4 regions of the Paenibacillus sp. JNUCC 35 genome follow, and region 2 is predicted to be linked to each of the others. Evidence: riboswitches for the same ligand, from Rfam matches in the RefSeq annotation. Region 2 holds a riboswitch; each other region holds the start of a gene.
The links. A riboswitch is a leader RNA that binds a small molecule or an ion and turns the genes downstream of it on or off. The one in region 2 is predicted to bind cobalamin.
Positions count from the first base shown of each region.

Region 1: another riboswitch for cobalamin. It lies ahead of AC2TF6_RS11790 (class I SAM-dependent methyltransferase); the one in region 2 lies ahead of AC2TF6_RS01800 (energy-coupling factor ABC transporter permease).
Region 3: another riboswitch for cobalamin. It lies ahead of nrdI (class Ib ribonucleoside-diphosphate reductase assembly flavoprotein NrdI); the one in region 2 lies ahead of AC2TF6_RS01800 (energy-coupling factor ABC transporter permease).
Region 4: another riboswitch for cobalamin. It lies ahead of AC2TF6_RS16425 (FecCD family ABC transporter permease); the one in region 2 lies ahead of AC2TF6_RS01800 (energy-coupling factor ABC transporter permease).

Region 1 is NZ_CM177771.1:2,537,108-2,542,909, forward strand. It holds gene bshB2 (bacillithiol biosynthesis deacetylase BshB2) at 1-559, shown strand, start outside; gene AC2TF6_RS11780 (spore coat protein) at 644-1,132, opposite strand; gene AC2TF6_RS11785 (aminoglycoside phosphotransferase family protein) at 1,331-2,236, shown strand; cobalamin riboswitch at 2,411-2,619, shown strand; gene AC2TF6_RS11790 (class I SAM-dependent methyltransferase) at 2,847-3,716, shown strand; gene AC2TF6_RS11795 (permease) at 3,891-4,976, shown strand; gene AC2TF6_RS11800 (TIGR03943 family putative permease subunit) at 5,004-5,802, shown strand, end outside.
Region 2 is NZ_CM177771.1:377,600-383,401, reverse strand. It holds gene AC2TF6_RS01810 (phospholipase D family protein) at 1-1,022, shown strand, start outside; gene AC2TF6_RS01805 (permease) at 1,131-2,189, shown strand; cobalamin riboswitch at 2,409-2,610, shown strand; gene AC2TF6_RS01800 (energy-coupling factor ABC transporter permease) at 2,898-3,665, shown strand; gene AC2TF6_RS01795 (energy-coupling factor ABC transporter substrate-binding protein) at 3,662-3,949, shown strand; gene cbiQ (cobalt ECF transporter T component CbiQ) at 3,946-4,755, shown strand; gene AC2TF6_RS01785 (energy-coupling factor ABC transporter ATP-binding protein) at 4,752-5,606, shown strand; gene AC2TF6_RS01780 (glutamine--tRNA ligase/YqeY domain fusion protein) at 5,750-5,802, opposite strand, start outside.
Region 3 is NZ_CM177771.1:875,853-881,654, reverse strand. It holds gene AC2TF6_RS04035 (ABC transporter ATP-binding protein) at 1-111, opposite strand, end outside; gene AC2TF6_RS04030 (hypothetical protein) at 244-558, shown strand; gene AC2TF6_RS04025 (aldolase catalytic domain-containing protein) at 759-1,712, shown strand; gene AC2TF6_RS04020 (hypothetical protein) at 2,002-2,412, shown strand; cobalamin riboswitch at 2,708-2,903, shown strand; gene nrdI (class Ib ribonucleoside-diphosphate reductase assembly flavoprotein NrdI) at 3,194-3,553, shown strand; gene nrdE (class 1b ribonucleoside-diphosphate reductase subunit alpha) at 3,540-5,624, shown strand.
Region 4 is NZ_CM177771.1:3,685,585-3,691,386, reverse strand. It holds gene AC2TF6_RS16435 (hypothetical protein) at 1-5, shown strand, start outside; gene AC2TF6_RS16430 (ATP-dependent DNA helicase) at 106-2,022, shown strand; cobalamin riboswitch at 2,126-2,327, shown strand; gene AC2TF6_RS16425 (FecCD family ABC transporter permease) at 2,426-3,607, shown strand; gene AC2TF6_RS16420 (ABC transporter ATP-binding protein) at 3,604-4,410, shown strand; gene AC2TF6_RS16415 (ABC transporter substrate-binding protein) at 4,416-5,423, shown strand; gene AC2TF6_RS16410 (hypothetical protein) at 5,651-5,802, shown strand, end outside.

The DNA.
Region 1 (5,802 bases), 2.2 Mb from region 2:
GACTTACGCATGCTTGACTCTGGGAGAGATGGGACGCAACATGGGCAATCCCCTTGCGGCCAACCGCGTGACGCTGCCTGAAATCCGTAAAGCCGAGCTTGAGGAATCGTGCCGGTCAATCGGAATTCAGGATCTGCGCATGCTGGGCTTTCACGATAAAACGATTGAATTCGAAGACCGCGAACTGCTCGTCGGCAAAATCCGCGGACTCATCGACGAGCTGAATCCTTCGCTTGTCATTACGTTCTACCCGGGCTACAGCGTGCATCCGGATCATGACGCAACGGGCGCGGCCGTGATTGATACGGTCCAGCGAATCCCCGTGGAAGAGAGACCGGTCGTTCACTGCATCGCTTTTTCCAAAGGATGCGAAGATGTGCTCGGCAAAGCGGATATCGTGAGCGATGTCAGGCCGTATCTGGGGCAGAAGCTGGGCTCGATCCTTGCACACAGCTCCCAGTTCCAGCTCAACGGAAAGCTGAGCGGCAAATCCGCGAACGACAAAGAGGTGCAGGAACGGTTCGGCCACGAGCGGTTATGGACCTACCGGTTTCAATAAAAGAATGTGCGGGGCGGAAGCCGTTGCCGCATGCCGAAAGACCGCCAAGGAGCAGGCGTATCGTTCCTTGGCGGTTTTTTGCCGTTATTCGAGGGAGAGGGCGGCTTGAGCGTTGGCCGCGTCGTTTTCCAGCAGTTCCTTCAGGTCATAAGCGGGGTACGCACCGTCCGCATACATCCGGTTGAACACTTTGGCGTGAAATTCGACCGCTCTCAACAGATGTTTCACAAAGGTTGCCCGGAGACGGGGAGTCGCGGTTTCCGTGAGGGCGCAGGCGTAGCCGCGTACGGCCGTTTTGGCAAAACCGAGAAGCTGTCCCGCTTCCAGGACGGGCAGCTCCGGATTTTTATTCCTGGAGGAAGCATGCGCTTTGGGATAATACGCCAGCAGCTCGTTCAGATTCTGCTCCAAGGTTTGTATCGCCTCTCTAAAGAGCGTTTGAAGCCCTTCGTCCGTAAGCGTCGGCAATTTTTGTTTAAACGCGATCAATTGTCCGGTTTGAAGGCTCACAAGCTCGTGAAGCTCTAAGGTTTCGTGCCAGGCGAGATGTTTGGGGACTTTTGGCAGGCTCATCTTCTCAGACTCCGTTCGTGGGGTTTCTAACAGCCTATGTGAAGGGGCCGAAATTAGTAAGTTGTCAGCATCTCCAGACGGAAGTTCAAGTTAACAGAAGAGTTAATGGGGAATAGTTAATTGTTAAATATTTAATACCTATCAGGGACACGACAACGATGCTAAGATGTTTTTAACCTTAACTAAGGAGTCCTCGGAGTGCCGAATAACAGCAGCCTTATTTCAAAAGCCGTTTTAATAGCAGAAAAAGCCGGATTAAAGGACATTACTCCTCTCGAGCTTGGTAATGGCGGGAACCTGATCGTTCATTTGGCCCCGTATCCGATTGTGGCCCGAATAGCCACTGTGCTTTCAAAAAATCATGCAGATTACGCCTACAAGGTACTGGTTCGTGAATTAAGAGCCGCACGTCATCTCCAATCAAAGGGAGTGCCGGTACGATTGCCAACTGACCGTACGGACGCAGGACCATACGATATTGGCGGCACATGGATGACGTTTTGGAAGTATGTTCCCCCTACAGAACTGCGGCGCCCTTCGCCAAGCGAAGCAGTTGAACTGGTGAATAGACTTTCACTGGCATTGAAAGATTTTACCGATGAGATTCCTATGCTTGGTGTTTGGGAGCGGACATGTCAATCGGCTTTTAGATTAATGAAGCATCCGGATCAGCGTATACAAAACTTGCTAAGTCTGTTCTTCGCGATGGATAGACAGATGCGTCTCGAAACAAGTTTGCTACTACCGTCTCATGGAGATGCCCATTCAAGAAACTTAATACCGAGTCCCGAAGGCTGGGTCTGGTCGGACTTTGAGGATTTATCCTGGATGCCCGCATACTGGGATTTGGCTTCATATGTAGGCAATCTTGCATTATTCAACGGAATTCAGGAGCCAACCTTTCAGTATATCTGGAGTCAGATGAATATTCAGGCCGATAAGCAAGCTTTTGGATTTGCTGTTACCGCACGCATCCTTATGTCCACTTTAGGTAACTTGGATTTCGCACTTTCAGGCAGCGGAGATTTGGAATTTGCATATAAACAGCTTGGGCTGGCAAAAGATTTTATTAATCAAATCAACCTGATTATGGAAGGGGAATAGCGGAGTCATAAACCGTCGCGGCTCCACTTAATAGTCCGAAGTTTGGTGGGCCCGCCTTACCGGTACATCTGCTTGCCCGTACGCTTCGGTCATTTGCCAAAACGCCTGATTTGGACTACTATTAACCGTGAAGTTGTTTGGCATGCATGCTTTTCTTAAGATAATGGACTATCAAACATTCTTTATTAAACAGGTTCCGGTTCTTTCTCCGGGGAGAGGGAACGGATTAAAAGGGAAGTTCGGTGCAATTCCGATACGGTCCCGCCACTGTAAGGGGAAAAGGGGGAGAGGCCCCGGCCGAAGCGCATCACGTCACTGGTTAATCCGGGAAGGCGCGCATAGGGTTCCCGAGTCAGGAGACCTGCCTGTTTACCGGTAACTTCATTCCTACGCGGATAGGATGGCGTTGATGCGAATGTTCTCCCTAATCGTCCGGGTCCCGACCCGAGCGTATTCATGCGATGAACCCAAACATCCTGCCTCCGGCGGGATGTTTTTATTTGTTTCGGATCGATTGACTCCTCCGGCTTTACACGTAAAATGAAGTCCGCCGCATTTTGATCAAAAGAAGTATGAACAAAGATCTTCAAACCGCATGGGGAGGCAAACGATGTATTACGGAGTCAAACTAAATACGAATTACAAAACCCTCTGGCAGGAGGGGATGAAGGACTGGGACGGAAATCTTCCCGTACGGATGACCGATGACGTCAAGGAAGAAGGGTTCTGGAACGCTTTTATGAAAAAGAAAGAACAAGCCGGGGTGGATTCCTGGGTCGCCAACCTACGCAAGGAGCTGATCGCTTTGATTGATCCCGGCGAGGATGTGCTGGAAATCGGTCCCGGCTGGGGAAACTATACGTTCGAAGCGGCCGAGAAAGCGGGTTCCCTCACCTGTGTCGACAGCTCCGAAAGCGTGCTTGCTTTCCTGAGAGCCGCAGCGGAGCGGAAGGGCTGGAATCATTTAAACTTCGTGCATGCCAAGTGGGAAGAGCTTCCCGAGGTGGAGCGAGCCGACGTGGTATTCGGCGTCAATTGTTACTACCGGATGCAGGAAATCGACCGGGCGCTGCTGCACATCAACAACACGGCGAAGCGTCTCGGAATCGCGGGGATGGTAAGCGGTCCCGAGAGACCGCACTACAAGGACATCCAGGAGCAGCTGGGCTGCCGGATCAAATTTCAACGCAGAGATTACATCCATTTGCAGAATCTGCTATATGAACTGGGAATCGATGCGAACTGTAAAATGGTCAACCTGCACAAAACATATGCCTACGATACGGAGGAAGAGCTGCTGAAGGACAACCTGAGCGCGGTTTTGGACAAGGAGTATGACCGCAGGAAGGCCGTTGATCTCTTGTACTCTTATGTGCGTGAAGAAGACGGCAAGCTGATTTACCCGCACAATTTCAAAGCGGCTCTCCTTTACTGGAAGCCGGAAAAACGGCTGGAACCTGCGGACCTCCCGCGGAAGTGATACGGATCGTGCAGGTTTAAATCCGAGCCGCTGAAGCATTATCCCGGTAACGCGGTTTCGCGTGCCGGGATTTTTTTTGGCTTCACGGACCGGACAAGGGAAGGAGCTTGTCATAGATTCGGGCAGACTCGCATAGAGATGAAGAAGAGGATCAGGGTAAGGGAGAAGTCTTTTTTGTTGAAAAACGTAATGATTACGATTAAAATAAAAATACTGTCTTACACAGGAGGAGAGAACGTGCATTTCAGCGGAGCAAGCAGAGGGATGAGAAAAAGACACCTGATTTATATCGCAGCGGGAAGTTTCCTGGCTATACTGGCCTGGCAAGCCGTGCGGACAGGGAATGCGGTGCTGCCGGACCCTTCGGTCATCCGCCTGTTCAAGACGATGTTTATCGGCATCGTGCTCGAAGCGGTTCCTTTTATTATGCTCGGTGTGCTGCTTTCCTCGTTCATGCAGGTCTACATCCCGGAGACCTGGATCCGCAAAGCGATCCCCCGGAATCCTTTGCTCGGATTCGTGTTCGCCTGTCTGCTGGGCATCCTCTTTCCGATTTGCGAATGCGGCATGATCCCGGTCGTCCGGCGGCTGATCAACAAGGGAATGCCGCTGTACATAGGCGTAGTCGTCATTCTGGCGGGTCCCATCGTCAACCCGGTCGTCTATGCGGCAACATACACGGCGTTCCGGATGAATCCCGAAATGGTGTATGCCCGGATGGGACTGGCCCTTGGAGTCAGCGCGTTTATCGGTTTGTTCGTGTACGCGTTTATTAACAAAAATCCTCTGAAACACAGGCTGGACTCGCTGTACGCCGAGAACGGACAAGACTGCGCGCACGTGCAGGGCGGCGGCAAATTCGTTACGATGATGGGTCACGCGGGCGGGGAATTTTTCGATATGGGGAAATATCTCATTTTCGGCTCTCTCCTTACGGCCGTTATTCAGGCGTTTGTGCCGAGAGGCGATTTGTCGGCGCTGGGGGAGGGGGAGGTGCTTCCGCATCTGTTTATGATGGGATTTGCCTACATGTTGTCGCTCTGTTCCACCTCGGACGCCTTTGTCGCTTCTTCCTTTCTCCAGACGTTTTCCAAAGGTTCCCTGCTCACGTTCCTCGTTTTCGGGCCCATGCTCGATTTTAAAAGCACGCTGATGCTTCTGTCCGTCTTCAAAACGAAGTTTGTCCTGCTGCTGGCCGTTCTTATCACGGTGACCGTGTTTGCCGGTTCCGTAGTGGTCGAGCATCTTTATTTCAAGTAACCTTTTGAATTGGGGGAGGTGAACCGGGTGGAAGACAGGCGCGCTTACGCCTTCCATTATTTTATCCGGGCGGCGATTCTATGCGGGTTTTCGTTTTATATCGTTTATCTGGTCAAAACGGGCGGCATGCCGCATTATTTGGCGCCCCGCCTGGTACCGTACGTCAAAGCTTCGGCGATCGCCCTGTTCGTGCTGGCCGTGATCCAGATTTATCTGGCTCTGCAGCCCTCTGTAGGCAAGGAACCCGACTGCGGATGCGAGTCCGATGTAAAGAAATCGAAGCTTTCGCATGGTGCGGCTTATTCCTTGTTCCTTTTACCGCTGCTGCTCGGCTTTCTGCTGCCCGACCGGGTAACGGGGAGCGATATCGTTCAAGTCAAAGGGATTCAATTGAATACCTCCAGCCTCCAAACGCAGAGGAACGCAGGTCCCCAGGACGATCCGCCCAAGAAGGAACTATCTTCCGGGGGGATAAGTCAGGGCGGGGAAGACACGGAAGAAGCCAGGCTCAAGGAGATGTTCAAAGGCAGCCGGTTTACGGAAGACTACGCGAAGCTGGCCATGCGGCTTTACAAAAGCAAAACCATTCTTATCGGAGATAAAGGCTTTATGGAGAAGCTGACGGCAGTAGATCTGTTCGCCGGGAATTTTGCGGGGAAGCAGATGGAAATCAGCGGCTTCGTTTACCGGGAGGACGGCATGCCCAAAAACCAGTTCGTCGTCGCAAGACTGACGATGCAGTGCTGCTCGGCCGATGCATCCCCGTACGGCGTTATCGTTGAAGCGCCGGGAGCGGATTCGTATCTCAAGGATACATGGGTGACGG
Region 2 (5,802 bases):
TGAGAGACTCCGTCCCGCTGTACTCCGCCGTCTGGCGGATGGGGTTCCAGTGGTTCGGACAGTCGGGCAAGGGCTGGCTGCCCAACCCTCTGGCGGATTCCGCCCCCAAAGTGACGCTGCGCTCTTATTTGAAGCTTTTCAATGTCAAAGCGAATCACCGCAAAGTCGTCGCCACCGAAAATACGGCGCTGGTGCTGTCCGCCAACCCGCATGACGCCAGCTTCAACAACTCGAATATCGGGTTTCAGATAACCGGCAGCAAGGACTTCATCTCCGAAGTCGTCGGAACGGAGCAGGCCGCTTCCGTTATGTCAGGCGGACCCGCGCACCTTCAGCCGAAGGCGGCCGATAAGCAGGGGGAACCCGCACGTCCGGAAGCGGCGTCCGGAAACGGAACGCCAGAACCTGCGGCATCCTCCAAGGACGCCGTGACCGTACGTCTGCTTACGGAAGGGAAAATCTATTCCCGCCTGCTTGACAGTATCTCGGCAGCGCCCAAGGGCAGCGAGATCCGCATGGGTATGTTCTATCTCGCCGACCGCAAGGTCATCGCCGCTCTGCTGGATGCTTCCGCGCGGGGCGTATCCATCCAGCTGCTGCTCGATCCGAACCAGAATGCGTTCGGGCACAGCAAGACCGGGATTCCGAATCGTCCGGTCGCCGCGGAGCTGAGGAAGAAAACGGGCGGTAAAATCGCCGTTAAATGGTACAACACCGCCCAGGAGCAGTTTCATACGAAGCTGATCTACATCCGTCATCCGGACGGCAACGCCGTCATTAACGGCGGCTCCGCCAATTTCACGCCCCGTAATCTTGACGATCTTAATCTGGAAACGAACGTGGAGATAACGGCACCGGCAGGCAGCAAAATTACACGGGACCTCGACCGCTACTGGGACCGCCTGTGGAATAACCGGGATGCGGAGTATTCCCTGGAGTATCCGGCCTATGAGGATAAGCTGGTCGGCTTCAAGCGAATCGTCTATCATCTGCAGGACATGCTCGGATTTACGACTTACTGAATCCTTAGTTCTCTACTTGGAACAGGGATTTCTGACAGAAGTAGGCCGTTCTTTTTCCCCGGTGACTATGGTATAGTTGCAAGTGGATTTAGAAAGGTGGGACATCACGTGAATACATCTCCAACTCCGGCTTCCACCAAAAGCAGACCGCGCACTGCTTACTGGAAGCCTTTTATATTTATCGCCATTCTCATAGGCGGGTTGTTTTACGTAAAGTGGGAGCCCTACTTCCACAAAGCGCTTACCGCGGCGGCCAAGCACGACATCGGGAAGTCGATTCTCGCAGGCTCCGCCGAGCCTTCGCTGGCCGCGGCTTGGGACTACTCCGTCGTCTATTTCAAAGCCGTCTGGAAAGCCGCGATTCTCGGCATCGTCCTCGGCTCTCTGCTTCAGGTGCTGATCCCGCAAGACTGGCTGAAGCGGGTGTTCGGCAAGCGAACTTTCGGCAGCACGGTAGCCGGCGGACTTAGCGCCATGCCCGGCATGATGTGCTCCTGCTGCGCCGCTCCGGTAGCGGTCGGCATGCGCAAGCAGTCGGGCTCCATCGGCTCCGCTCTCGCCTTCTGGATCGGCAACCCGGTACTGAACCCGGCGACGATCATTTTCATGGGCTTCGTGCTTGGCTGGAAATTCGCCATTCTGAGAATCGCCGCGGGGATCGTGCTCGTGTTCGGCGTCTCGTACTGGGCGGAGCGCCTCGTCAAGAAGGACGATGCAGTGACCGGCGAGCTTCCGCAGACGCCGATTATGCAGCCGCAGTCCGGGCCGGTCGTCGTCCGCTGGCTGAAAGCGCTCTGGACGATGTTCTGGACCGTGGTTCCCGTCTATTTCATCGCCGTATTCATTCTCGGCGCCGCACGCGCTTGGCTGTTCCCGGCCCTCGATCCCGCGATCGGCAACAGCCTCGTCGCCTTGATCGGGCTCGCTTTGGCCGGAACCCTGTTCGTCATCCCGACCGCCGCGGAAATTCCGATCGCCAAAACGATGATGGCCCTGGGCCTGGGCACGGGACCGGCCGCCACGCTAATCATGACACTACCTGCGGTCAGCCTGCCGTCCCTCATTATGGTGCGCAAGGCTTTTCCAGCGCGAGTGCTCTGGTTCACAGCCGGTATGGTTGCCCTGACAGGAATCGTAACCGGCGTGGTCGGCATTTTCGTCCTATAAGTTCAGAGTTTGGGTTCGGGTTTAGTCTATAAAATAAAATTTCAGCGAGAGGGCCGATACCCCTCTCGTTTTTCTTTTCCGCAAACAAAAGAAAGCGATGTCAAAGGCAAGGGAAAAAGAGATTCCGAAACCGATTCCGGCAGTATTTCAGCCTTGAAATTCATGCCTTTTCCGCAATTGACAAGGTTTGGGACATCCTGTAGTATTATCACGGAAAACTGCATATTTGTGGAAACAGGTATTTTAGAGCCACTCTAAAATTTAAAAGGGAAGAACGGTGAAATGCCGTCGCGGTCCCGCCACTGTAAGGGGAAACACTCTCATTCACATCCGGCACGAAGCCACTGGAACTAAGACGTTCCGGGAAGGAGCCGGTATGGACGCCCCGAGCCAGGAGACCTGCCTGTTTTGACAGCACTGATACGACCTACGAGGAATAGGGAGGTGTTTGAGATCGCAAACTTTTTTTGTTGCGTGCATAAGACATCGTGTTCCCGTGCGAAGGGAAGGATGTCTTTTTTTGTGTGCGGAGAAGAGGTTCGGAGCCGGGAATTGCGGCATCGGAATCATCGGAAAGAGCTTGCGGAACTGGCAGCCGGGCGGCCGGTTTAACGAATCCGCGTCCGAAAGCACAGCAGGGGCATGGCCCCGTTCTGCCGCACTGGCCGCCGCTTACGGCGGACCCACATTTATGAAGGAGGATTTCCGATGAATATCCGTAAAACCCTGGCGTCTTTTCTGCTTATAGCCGGAATCGTCTGCTTCTTTCTGGTAAACGAGCCGGAGTCGGCTTACGCCATGCATATCATGGAGGGCTTTTTGCCGCCCTTCTGGGCCTTATTCTGGTGGGTGGTCTTCCTGCCATTCTTCATCCTGGGCGTCCGCGCTCTGATCCGAATTACAAAAGAAACGCCGGAGCTCAAGCTTATGCTGGGTCTGGCCGGAGCCTTTACGTTCGTCCTGTCCGCCCTGAAAATTCCTTCGGTTACGGGAAGCAGCTCCCACCCGACGGGTACCGGACTCGGAGCCATCCTGTTCGGACCGCTTCCCATGAGCGTCCTCGGCTCCGTTGTCCTTCTCTTTCAGGCTCTTCTCCTCGCCCACGGCGGGCTTACGACACTAGGCGCCAACGCATTCTCGATGGCCGTTGCGGGACCGTTTGTCGGCTATGCCGTGTACAAACTCATGATCAAATCGACGGGCAGGCAGAAGCTCTCCGTCTTTACGGGCGCCGCGCTCGCCGATCTGACCACCTATCTGGTCACCTCCGTACAGCTGGCGGTGGCATTTCCCGCAGCCGACGGGGGCATGCTCGCGTCTTTTGCCAAATTTGCGGGTATTTTCGCCGTCACCCAAATTCCGCTCGCGATCAGCGAAGGGCTGCTAACCGTTCTGGTTCTAGGCTGGCTGCAAGCCTATACGCCGCATGAAATTTCCGCTCTGCAGCGCAATTTGAAGGGAGCTGACCGTTCGTGAAAACGTGGAAGAAGAATGTCTGGATTCTGGTCGCGGTCGTCCTGCTTGCCGTGCTGCCGCTCATTTTCGTTAAAGGAGAGTTCGGAGGAGCGGACGGAGCCGCGGAGGAAGCGATTCAGGAAATCGCTCCGACTTACGAGCCTTGGTTCGCGTCGCTGATGGAGCCTCCGGCTGAAACCGAAAGCATGCTTTTCGCGCTGCAAGCCGCGCTCGGTGCCGGTTTTATCGGGTATGTGATCGGCCTGTATAAGGGGAAAGCCTCCAAACCGAAGCCCAAAGCATGATGCTCAAGCGGATCGACACGATTTCCTATGCCAATGCTTTCCGGGGAATCTCCCCCGTCTGGAAATGCGGATTTGCCGGCTGTCTCTTTATCCTGTCCTATGCCGGCGCTCCGCCCGTTCAAGCGGCCGTTTTCGGATGGATGACGCTTTGGACCCTGCTTTACGCACGTGTCCCGGGCAAACTTTACTGGCTCGTATACGGCGGCTCGCTGCTGTTCTTCGCGGCCAGCCTGCCTGCTCTCCTGCTGGAATTCGGAAGAAATACAGGGACCGGGGTTCCCCTTTCTTCGGGATGGATCATCGGAACGGCCGGTCCATGGACCGTTTATGTCACGGGAGAATCTTTATCCCGTACAGCAGAGCTGTTTATGCGGGTCTCCGCCTGCCTCGCTTGTCTACAATTTGTGTTGTTCACGACGCCCTTGCTGGAAATTCTTCAGGTGATGAAAAAAATCCGCATTCCTCAGATCGTGATTGAGCTGACCCTGATTATGTACCGCTTTATTTTTTTGCTCGCCGATACGGCTCACGCCATGCGGACCGCCCAGCGCTGCCGGGGCGGACAGAACGGATTCGCAGGCGGGCTGCGCGATACCGCTCTGCTGATCGTTCATCTGTTCGGCCGGACGATGCAGCGTTACCGCGGTCTGGCCTACGGGCTAACCTCCCGCGGCTTCACGGAACGGATCGAACTTGCCCCCTATGAAGCGGCCCCCGTCCCGCCTCGCTACAAAGCCGAAGGCGTGACCGGGATCTTTATGCTGACGGCAGCACAGATTTGGCTGAAATGGAGGGGATTCGCATGAATCCGATCATGGAACTGGCGGACGTCGTCTACAGCTATCCCGGTACCGGAAAAAAGGCCCTGGCCGGACTCAGTCTCACGCTTCCGTCCGGCCGGAACATTGCGCTTTGCGGACAAAACGGCTCCGGAAAATCGACGTTTTTCCTGCATGCCGTCGGCATTCACCGGCCGCAATCGGGGACCGTGTACTGGAAGGGCGCCCCTGTGTCCTACAAGCGCCAGGATCTGCAGGAACTGCGCAGGCAGGTAGGACTCGTGTTCCAGGACCCCGAGCAGCAGCTCATTCTCGGTACGCCGTATGAGGACGTCTCCTACGGCTTGCGGAACGCCGGCGTTTCCGAGCCCGAAATCCGCGCCCGGACCGAAGCGGTACTGGAGAGAATGGGCCTGGAGCAGCTCGCCCATACCCCTATCCATCACCTGAGCCTCGGGCAGAAGAAGCGCGTCACCCTGGCCGGCGTTCTCGTGCTGGAGCCGAGCCTGCTGCTGCTCGACGAGCCGACGGCGTATCTCGACCGTGCGTCGGAGCGGCTTCTGCTGGATGAGCTGGCGGACATCCGGCAGAGCGGCGTCACCGTGGTCATGGCGACCCACGACATGGACCTGGCCTACACGTGGGCGGACGAAGTCCTGGTCATGGCCCAGGGCGCCTGTCTGCTGCAGGGGACGCCCGAGCGGGTTTTCGCGGAGACGGACACCATCGAACGCATCGGTCTGGAGCTGCCCATGCTCCTCCGGCTGTGGCGCTCCCTTCCCCGTGCGCTGCGGGAAGGCATCGACCCTCCGAGGAGCGCCGACGCCTTCGGGGAGCTGCTCGCGGCCCGGCTTCAAGCGGCGGCCGCGAAGAGCTAGGCGCTTGAAGCCCACACAAAAAAGCAGGTCAGGAATTTCTCCTGGACCTGCTTTTTTGTGTGTTAAGCGACGAACTCGGACGGACAGAGCCCGCTCGAGGGGCCAAGCCCGGCAAACCCGGGACCGCCTGTTGTTCCCGATTTTTAAGCTTGCTTGATATCGAAAGAGCTTTTCAGCGATACGGTCAGATTGAAGA
Region 3 (5,802 bases), 500 kb from region 2:
CCCGATCAGACCGATCAACTGGCCCTCCAGGATACGGAAGTCGATATCCCGCAAAATCGCGCCGGAATCGCCGTATCCCGCCTTTTTTATATGAACCGAAGCTTTTTCCAAATAAATTCCTCCATTTCCGCATCCAGCCTGCGTCTATCCCTTTTCAAACGGGGTATGCATATTCTATAGTAGAAGTATAGCAGAAATTTCTCCGGCTTCATGTTTTCGATTCTGAGTGTGAGGTGTCCGCGTATGCACAATCACAATTCCTCTGATATCGACAGCAACAAATCCGCCGCCATGTCCGCTTATCTGATTTTTTGTTTGCCGCTGATGGTTGCCAGGCATTCCAGATTCGCGATGTACCATGCGAACCAGGGGCTGCTGCTCCTGCTCTACGCGGTTTTCGCGCATCTGCTGCTCGGGCTGCTTCCGGGTGTGGAGAACCTGCTTATGCCTCCCCTGGATATCTCCGTCTTCGCGCTGGCTTTTATCGGAATCCGGAACGCCCATGACGGCAGAATGAAACCGCTGCCACTCATTGGTAAGCTTGTCCTCGTCCGGTAAACCCGGACTTACAAAAGAAGGCATGCGGCGCCGGAACCTGTAAAAAGGCGGATTCCCTTAGGGGGTCCGCTTTTTTATTTGACCGTCTGTCAGTTCTTTCGTTTGTCCGACAATTGCGCCGATTGATTGACAACCCTTATCAGATGCGTGATAATATAGCAAAAAGTTGAGCCGGTATGCGGCTTTTGGAGGGTACCGAAATGAAACACGATCAGCATAAAATTCTCGATTGTACGATACGCGACGGAGGACTCGTCAACAATTGGGATTTTAGCGTGGAATTTGTTCAGGATATGTATCGCGGCTTAAACGCAGCCGGCGTTGAATATATGGAGATCGGTTACAAAAACTCGGCCAAGCTCCTGAAAAGCGACAATGCGGGCCCTTGGCGTTTTCTGAATGAGGATTTCCTGCGTGAGGTTATCCCTACCAAAAACGATACGAAGCTTTCCGCGCTCGTGGATATCGGCCGCGTCGACGAGAACGACATTCTCCCCCGCGAGCAGAGCCAGCTGGATCTGATTCGCGTAGCTTCTTATATCAAAGATGTGGACAAGGGTCTGCAGCTGGTACAAAAGTTCCACGACATGGGTTACGAAACCACGCTGAACATCATGGCGCTCTCCCACGTGATGGAAAACGAACTCAACGAAGCGTTCGAGCTCATCAACAAAAGTCCGGTCGACGTGGTATACGTCGTCGATTCGTACGGCAGCATGAATCATAAGGATATCGACTATATGGTCAATAAATTCCAGCGTCTTCTTCCGGAGAAGAAACTGGGCCTTCATATGCATAACAATATGCAGCTCGCGTTCTCCAACACCGTAATCGGTGCCGAGAAAGGCGTCGAGTTCCTCGACACCTCCGTCTTCGGCATGGGCCGCGCGGCAGGCAACTGCACCACCGAGCTGCTCGTCAGCTACCTGAAAAACCCGCGTTACGACGTGCGTCCCGTCCTGGACCTGATCGAACGCCACATGGTCGCCATGCGCGAGAAAGTGGAGTGGGGCTACATCATTCCATACATGGTCGCCGGAACGCTCAACGAACACCCGCGCGTAGCCATGGCTGTCCGCAACACCGCAGACAAGGACAAGTACGTCGAGTTCTACGACAAGCTGACAACGCCGGAAACTATCGCCAACAATTAATCACCTTAAAAGATCCTTTCCTCCGGGAAGGGATCTTTTTGCTTTGCCGGCTCCGGGAATTTTGAAATCCTTCTCTCTCCGTTAACTTTCGTTAATTTTCTTAAAAATTTCGGTTTGGTATAGTGGTCCATGGAAAAGAACCCCATCTTATTAACCACTGGGGTGAGACCATGTCTGCCAAAACCAAACACGATGCTTTTGAAACAGCGCGCTTAATTATTTGTCACTCCGGGATAAGGAGCCAAGACCATCATGGAAGACGAAAATTTGGGCGATCCCGCTCTTTTCTTTGCTTATCCTTGCGCCAGTCACCGGTTTTGCTTTCTTATATATGCTCTTCTTCCGGGGCATTGAGCATACCAGCACCCTAATCAGTTTTACCGGCAAAGCGGATCTCTTCACTTTCTCCCTGGTCATCCTGCTGAGCTTCCTGTTCTTCGAGACTTTTATTCATCCTCTAATCCATGCACTGATCCGCTACGGACTCAAACGGCCTCCCTCTATTTACAGCAGACAAATCATTACGATAATTGCGGACTGTCTTCTGATTTATGTTTTTGCTCATCTGATTCCCGGTGTGTACATCAAGGATTTTTTATCCGCCCTTACCCTGTCTGTCGCTTTGCATGTGATCGAGTGGATACTTGCAGGACTAATGATCCTCTATAAAAAAAACGACAAAAAGAATCTAAACCTGTAAAAAAGGATCAAGCTCCGTTCGTCAGGAGCTTGATCCTTTTTCGTGCGTGCATGAACAAACTCCCGCGCAGCACATCGAAAATCAGCTTGGATGCACGTTCCTCCGCCGCCCGCAAAATTTGTCGAAATAAAAAGAATCCGAAATAAAATCTCGCCCGTTTATGGGCAGGTTATCACACCTTTTTCGCCTTATATCTCGGTTTTCCTCCCCTTGTTGGGTCCTTACGCACAGTTGACAAACCACAATATATTGAGGTAAATTCATATCTATCACCTACATATTCACTATATATAGACTATATATGGATTGGACAGGTTTCCCGCCTACTAGGCGGGAATCAAAAGGGAAGTCCGGTGAGAATCCGGCGCGGTCCCGCCACTGTCAACGGGGAGCGCCCCACCCATACCGCCACTGACGAATGCCGTCGGGAAGGCCGCGGAGGGGCGCAATGAACCTGGAGCCAGGAGACCTGCCTGTCTGAAAGACACCGCTGAACCTACGGGAGATAGGGAGGTGTCCGGACGTTTTTCACATACAGCCGCCTAGCCTGGCTGTCCCCCTCTTCCGCCTTCGGGCGGGGAGCCGGGCAGCCGGCTTGTACGCGCGGCTTCAGCCAGCCTTTTTGCAGAGCCGTCAGCGGCGCGCGAAAGGGCTGGAAGCTGACTGTGAATTTAGAGCCGCTCTTTGTCACACAAGGAGCGGCTTTCATCCGGGCGCGCCGACTACTTCCCGTGGTCGGCGCGCCCCGTATTTTTGAAAGAGTGGAAAGGAAGATGCTTCCATGCTGGTAGTTTACGATTCCCGTACGGGAAATGTTCAACGATTCATTAACAAGCTGAATGTGAAGGCCGTACGGATCGAAGAGGATTTGACGATCCAGGAGCCGTTCGTCCTTGTTACCTATACGACCGGATTCGGTCAAATTCCCGGCAAAGTGCTGGACTTTCTGAAACATCACTCTTCCCTTCTGCGCGGTGTAGCCGCAAGCGGCAACCAGAACTGGGGACAATCCTTTGCCCTGAGCGCCGACCGCATTTCATCGGCATACGGTGTTCCGGTGCTTGCCAAATTCGAACTTTCCGGCACGTCTAGCGACGTGGAACGATTCCATAAAGGGGTGCGCCATCTTGAAGCATATTGAACTGAACAACGAACTTATGATACCGGGGGAAGACGGGTTTTACCGTCTGGAGAAAGACCGCGAAGCGCTGGACGCCTTCCTTGAGGAAGTGCAGGGGCAGACCGTTCCTTTCGGCAGCATCAAAGAACGCTACGATTATCTGATCGGCGAAGATTTCTACGAGAACGTGTACGAACACTACACGCTGGAGCAGATCGAAGCCATCCACGAAACCATCCGCGAAAGCGGCTTTAAGTTCCAGTCCTACATGGCCGCTTCGAAATTTTATAAAGATTACGCCCTGCGTACCAACGATAAAAAGCAAGTCCTCGAATCGTACGAGGACCGTGCCGCCATCGTCGCCCTTCACCTGGGTGAAGGCGACATCGGCAAAGCCCAGCGGATCGCCAAGGCGATCATCGAGCAGCGCGTCCAGCCGGCAACGCCGACGTTCCTGAACGCCGGACGCAGCCGCCGGGGCGAAATGGTCTCCTGCTTCCTGCTGGAGATGGACGACTCCCTGAACTCCATTCAGTACGTCATCGGCACCTGCATGCAGCTGTCCAAAATCGGCGGCGGCGTAGCCGTGAACATGTCCAAGCTGCGCGGACGCGGCGAGCCGATCAAAGGCGTCGAAGGCGCCGCCAAGGGCATCATGCCTGTCATGAAGCTCCTGGAGGATGCCTTCTCCTATGCGGACCAGATGGGTCAGCGCCGGGGCTCCGGAGCGGTCTACTACTCCGTATTCGGCTGGGACATCATCGAATTCCTCGACTGCAAAAAGATTAACGCGGACGAGAAATCCCGCATCCAGACGCTCTCCATCGGCCTGATCGTGCCGCAGAAGTTTTACGAGCTGGCCGAGCAGAACAAGCCGCTGCACGTGTTCGCCCCGTTCTCCGTCTACAAGGAGTACGGCCGTCACCTCGACGATATGAATATCGACGACATGTACGAAGAGCTGCTCGCCAACCCGAACGTGAAGAAAAAAGTCGTCATGAGCGCCCGCGACATGCTGACCAAAATTGCGGTTATCCAGCTGGAATCCGGCTATCCTTACATCATGAACCGTTCCAACGCGAACCGCGAACATGCCCTGAAAGACATCGGCAAAGTGAAAATGTCCAACCTGTGCACGGAAATTTTCCAGCTCCAGGAGACGACGGAAATCGGCGATTACGGCCAGGGCGATATTATCCGCCGGGACATTTCCTGCAACCTCGCGTCGCTTAACATCGTGAACGTGATGGAAACGAAAAGCATCCGCGATTCCGTCCACAGCGGCATCGAAGCGCTGACTTCCGTCAGCGACAACACGACGGTCGCGAACGCGCCGGGCGTTGTGAAAGCGAACAAGGAGCTTCATTCCGTCGGACTCGGCGCGATGAACTTGCACGGCTATCTGTCGAAAAACCGGATCGCTTACGAAAGCCCGGAAGCGAAAGAGTTTGCGCGTGCCTTCTTCATGGCCATCAACTTCTACTCGCTGGAGAAGAGCATGGAAATCGCACGCGACCGCGGTGTCACTTTCGCCGATTTCGAACGCTCCGAATACGCGAAAGGCACCTATTTCGCCAAGTACGAAGAGAAGGATTACCGTCCGGAATCCGATAAAGTCAAAGCTCTCTTCGAGGGCATGAATCTTCCTTCGCCGGAAGACTGGAAAGCCCTGAAAGAACAAGTCATGAAACACGGCCTGTACCATGCTTACCGCCTGGCCATCGCGCCGACGCAGAGCATCTCGTACGTTCAAAACGCCACTTCGAGCGTTATGCCGATCGTCGATCAGATCGAAACGCGCACGTATGCGAACTCGACGACCTACTATCCGATGCCTTACCTGTCCAAGGAGAACATGTTCTTCTACAAGTCGGCTTACCGGATGGACCCGTTCAAGATCATTGATCTTATCGCGGAAATCCAGGAGCATGTGGATCAGGGGATTTCAACCGTACTGCACGTAAACAGCGACATCTCGACCCGCGAGCTGGCCCGCAACTACCTGTACGCCGCCAAAAAAGGCCTGAAATCGCTCTACTATACCCGCACAAAGCGGTTGACCATGGAAGAATGCCTGAGCTGCTCCGTTTAAGAGAGGGCCGGGTTAAGAATAGATTCTTTAAAAGAAAGCCGGCTGCGCGACAGGAGCGTAAAAACGCTCCGCGCAGGCCGCAAATCATCCGTATGGCGCTATCCCTATAAGCAGCTTTATGCAGGGCCGGAACTTGTCAGCCCCGTATAAAGCTGCCTATGGTTATGCACGGCAGCGA
Region 4 (5,802 bases), 2.9 Mb from region 2:
ATTAATTCACTTGCTAAACCATCTAAAAAAAGGAGGATTCGCAGGGGGATCTTTTGCGGTATAATGGACAGATGTACGTAACGATGATGTGGAGGCACGGCCAGATTGAGAAATTATCCATTTGCATTTGATCCGACAAAACCTTTTATTCAGCAGGCAAGCGACTGGATTGCCGACGTGTTTTACGAGCTTCTGCCGGAAGCCGGTTTTGAAGTGAGAGACGAACAAATTTATATGGCGTTTCAGCTGGAGAGGGCTTACCAGGAGAAACAGACCATCTTTGCGGAAGCGGGAGTGGGAACCGGGAAAACGCTGGTGTATCTGCTTTACGCTCTTATGTATGCGCGTTATACGAGAAAGCCCGCGATTATCGCTTGTGCGGACGAGTCGCTGATCGAGCAGCTGGTCAAACCCGAAGGGGACATCGCCAAGCTCGCCCGGCATCTCGATCTGACGATTGACGCCCGGATGGGCAAGTCGCAGCACCAGTATATCTGCCTGAATAAACTGGACGATACCCGGGGCGGCGGCTCCGACGATGAGGAAGTCTTCAGCGAGATTTATCACGGCCTTCCTTCGTTCGTCCACTACCCGGACACGCTCCAGTCCTTTTATCCGTACGGCAACCGTAAGGAGTACCCTGAGCTTACGGACGAGCAGTGGGAACGTATCGGCTGGGACGTGTTCCAGGACTGCCTCGTCTGCAGCCAGCGGCACCGCTGCGGCCAGACGTTGTCGCGCGAGCATTACCGCAAGTCCGCCGACCTGATTATTTGCTCCCATGATTTCTACATGGAACATGTCTGGACCTACGAGGCCCGCAAACGGGAAGGCCAGCTTCCTCTTCTGCCGGACCACAGCTCCGTCGTATTCGACGAAGGGCATCTGCTTGAAACGGCCGCGCAAAACGCGCTCACCTACAAATTGAAACATTCGGTATTCGAAAGCATCGTCATCCGGCTTCTGGAAGGCGAGGTCAGAGAAACGCTGGCCCTGGCCATCGAGGAGGCCATCGTCCAGAGTGAAACGCTGTTCCGCGTGCTGGACGAGAGCAGTTATTCCGTCCCGGCCTCGGACCGCAAGGAATTCGCCTGGAGCGAAGAATTGAAACGGCAAGTAAGCCGGTTCCGGCAGCTGATCGACGTGATCGAGGAAGAGCTCGTATTCGAGAGCGGACTGTCCACGCTGGACGATTACCAGCTCAAAATCGTCGAGGAGCACCTGGAAATGATTCAGCTTGCTTTGAGCTTGTTCGATAAGCCCGGTCAGCTCATTTCATGGGTTACGGAGGATTCCGACGGAATCACCCTGGTTATCATGCCGAAAATGGTCAAGGAGATTTTAAGTGACCGCGTCTTTTCGAAAAAAATGCCGGTCGTGTTTTCTTCCGCGACCTTGTCCGTCAACGGCTCTTTTGACTATATGGCGGGCAGTCTAGGCATCGAAAGCTTCCTTTCGTTTTCCGTTCCCTCCCCTTACGATTACAGCGCCCAAATGAAGGCGAACCTGTATCCCGACAAGCCGGAAGAGGACAAGACCGGACGGGTTCTGGAACTGCTCAAGGAATCCGACGGGCGGGCGCTTATCCTGTTCCCGTCCCGCGAGGCGCTGGGCGCTTTCAAACGGAACATGACACGGTATCCCGAGTCCGCCGATTACCGGTTTTTGTTTGAGGGCTCGGCGGAAATCAGCCACCTCATCTCGTCGTTTCAGAACGACGAGGAAAGTGTCCTCTGTGCGGTAACGCTGTGGGAAGGACTGGATATTCCGGGACCGTCCTTGTCCCATGTAATCGTCTGGGAGCTTCCGTTTCCTCCGGACGATCCCGTCTTTGCGGCCAAGCGGAAAGATTCGGCTCAGCCGTACGAAGACGTCGACATGCCCTACATGCTGCTCCGCCTGAGGCAGGGCATCGGGCGGTTAATCCGGTCACGGGATGACCGGGGCATGGTGTCCGTTCTCGGTCATGATCTGGATAATCCTACGGTCAGAGAGCAGATCCAGGGCCTGCTGCCGGATTAAGCGGGATGTCAAATGTTGCCGATTCTTGACGTATCCGCTATGATAGACAAGATGCTTCCGGTTCACATTCCGTATTTCGTGTAAAATACAGGCCGGACGATGAATTGAATAACTCGGTACAGGTGCTTGCCGCTGGAATCTTAACGCGGTACAGCTTAATAGGGAAGTCCGGTGCAATACCGGCGCGGTCCCGCCACTGTAACAGAAGAGTCGCAGCAACCACAGTCACTGGTATCCATGCCGGGAAGACTGCTGCCGATGATGACGCTGATAGCCAGGAGACCTGCCTGTATCCGTAACACGAGCAACCTACGGGAGATAGGGAGGTGTTAGATGCGTTCTGTACTGAAATTACGAGCGTCTTTCCCTTTGTCTGCAAACGAAGGGGGAGGCGCTTTTTTGCATGGACAGCCCTAAAAATATCAACGGTCGAGGTGAGGACTTGCAATCGGTTTGCAACAAAGAAACGGTAGGGGAGACCGGGGAGGCCGGGGGCGCCCGCTCCGCATCCGCAAAAAAATACGGGACGGCGCGCACCCTAACCGCTTTTCCGCTCCTGCTGGGCGGCTTGTCGCTTCTCCTTGTGATCTCCGTGACGATAGCCGTCATGCTCGGTTCCGTGCGGATCGAGCCCGTCACGGTCTGGAAGATCGCTCTATCTCACATGCCGGGAATCGGCAGCCTGGTCGAGCGGGATTGGACGAAAGCGCAGGAGCATATTATCTGGAATATCCGTTTTCCCCGCGTCCTGCTCGGTCTTGTCGTAGGAGCGGGCCTGTCCGCGGTCGGAGTGACGATCCAGGCGTTAATCCGCAATTCGCTCGGCGATCCTTATATACTCGGGGTATCGTCCGGCTCGTCGGTTGCGGCTACCCTTGTTCTGCTGTTCGGCGGCTTCTCGTTTCTTGGCGCATACGCGCTGCCGGTTTCAGCCTTTATCGGCTCCCTCGTCGCGATGGCGCTTGTCTTTACCTTCGCCAAGGTAGGAGGCCGCATTTCGACCACCCGGCTGCTGCTTGCGGGAACAGCCGTTGCGAGCATGATGTCGGCGTTTACGAGCTTCATCGTCACGATGGCGCCGAACGCACAAGGCATCCGCTCCGTCGTTTACTGGCTGATGGGCAGCCTGGCCGGCGCGAAGTGGGAATACCTCACCGCACCGGCTCTGATCGTGGTGTCCGGTATCGTTTTCCTGCTCTTTCAGCATCGGTCGTTGAACGCTCTTCTCGTGGGGGAAGGCGCAGCGGGAACGATGGGGGTCAATGTGCCGGCGTTCCGGACCTGTCTGGTGATCGTAACCGCGCTGATCACGGGAACGATCGTGTCCGTCAGCGGCTCAATCGGTTTTGTCGGCCTGATGATTCCCCATATCGTCCGGCTGGTGCTCGGCTCCGACCACCGCAAGGTGCTTCCGGTCAGCGTCCTTTTCGGGGCGGTCTACGTCATATGGGCCGACGTTCTGGCCAGGCTCGTGCTTGCGCCGGAAGAACTGCCGATCGGCATCGTCACCGCGATATGCGGAGGCCCGTTCTTCATCTGGCTGCTCCGCAGAAGTTCATACGCGTTCGGAGGTGCTTCTAAATGAACATGGAAGCGAAGCATCTCACTTTGAGCATAGGCGCCAGGAAAATCCTCGACTCCGTAAACCTGGCCGTCCGCGAAGGCGAGTTTATTGGCCTGATCGGCCCGAACGGGAGCGGGAAATCGACCCTGCTCAAAACGGTCTACCGCGAGCTTAAGCCGGACGCGGGACAAGTGTTTCTGGATGAGCGGGAGCTGCTGAATCTGCCCTACAAAAAAGCGGCCGAACTGATGGCCGTCGTCAGCCAGGAATCTTCCGTCGAGTTCGATTTCAGCGTGGCGGACATGGTTCTGATGGGAAGATATCCCCACAAGAAATGGTACGAAAGCGATACGGAAGCGGACCGGGAAATATGCCTCCGGGCCTTGGACACGGTCGGGCTCGGACATTTCGGAGAACGCAGCTTCGCGACCTTGTCCGGCGGCGAGAAGCAGCGGGTGCTTATCGCCCGGGCGCTGGCTCAGCAGGCGAAGTTTCTGATTCTGGACGAGCCGACGAACCACCTGGATATTCGCTACCAGCTCCAGATCATGGAACTTGTCCGCTCGCTGGGGATCACGACGCTGGCCGCCCTTCACGATCTGAATATGGCGGCTTACTATTGCGACCGTCTCTACATCATCAGCGAGGGAAGGATTGCGGCGGAAGGAACGCCAGCGGAGCTTCTCGTCCCTGCTGTTCTCCGGGACATATTCGGCGTTCACGCCGAGGTGAACCGGCACGCCCTGACAGGCAAGCCGGTCATTACGTACTTGCCGGAATCTTTTTATAACGCCAGACTAAAACAGACGGAGGAATCCTTTTGAATCTTATGCGATCTCTTAAACTTTCTTTATTCTTATGCCTCACTCTTGTGTGCATGGCCGCTATAAGCGCCTGCTCCGCTTCCGATTCAACCAAAGAACTTGTACCGAGAGGGGCTGCGGAGTCAACGGGAACACCGGCGGCAGCCGTAGAACTTGATAATATGGGGCAGAAGCTTCATTTTTCGGAAGCGCCCAAACGGGCCGTGACTTTAAATCAGCATGCCACGGAAGTAATGCTTGCGCTCGGTCTGGAGAAAAACATGGCCGGCACCGCATACCTGGACGATCAGATCCTCCCGGAGCTGCAGGAAGCTTACAAACGGGTTCCCGTTCTCGCCAAAACATATCCGTCCAAGGAAGTTTTCGCGGAGGCCGCTCCGGATTTTGCCTATGCGGGTTGGAAAAGCGCGTTTACGGAGAAAAGTCTGGGCACCCGGGAAGAACTCGCCAAACAGGGGATTCAGACCTATTTGCAGGAATCCTCCAATAAAGCCGCTCCGACCTTGGAGGATGTGTACCGGGATATTTTGAACATCGGCCGCATTTTCAGGGTGGAGGCCAAAGCGAATGAGCTTGTGGATGGCATAAAGCAGCGCTTGAAAGACATTCAGGAGCAAATCGGCACGGTCGGGACTCCTCAGAAGGTGTTCATTTACGACAACGGCGAAGACAAAGCTTTCACGGCGGCCAACACCTACATTACGAGCCTGATCAACATGATCGGCGGCAAAAATATTTTCGACGATATTCAGAAAAGCTGGGTCGAAGTCAGCTGGGAAGAGGTGGTCAGCCGCAGCCCAGACGTGATTGTCATTATGGATTACGGCGACACGCCGGTAGAGAAGAAGAAAGAGCTTCTCCTGGGTAAAAGGGAGCTGGCCGATATTCCGGCGATTAAGAACAAGCGGCTGCTCGTTCTCCCTCTATCGGCCGCTTCCGAAGGAATCCGCGCCCCGATCGCTCTGCAGACGCTGGCGGAAGGGTTATATCCCGATAAAGTACATAAAAAATAAGCCTTCTTTTCCTATCCGATTTTGGGCAGCGCCGTTAAAAGCCGTCTGACCGGATGGAATGGAATGAAATGAGCCCCTGCGAAAGGGGCTTTTTTTATGCGATTAATTTGAAAAACGATCCTTGGAAAGTGATTTAAGAAAGTTTTAATAGATGCTTCATAAGGGGTTTATTTTTTTTGCCTATGATGACAGTGGAAGTTAAATACGAATGATTCAGGAGGATGAAGATGAACAAGAAATGGCTTGTGCTGGGAAGCGTAATCGGAATCAGCAGTCTCATGATGGTCACGACGGGAATAAGCGCCATGGCCGGAACTTCAGGGTACGACGCCTACAAGTCCGCGTTGAAGAACACCAAGACAGTCCAAAGTGTGACTGT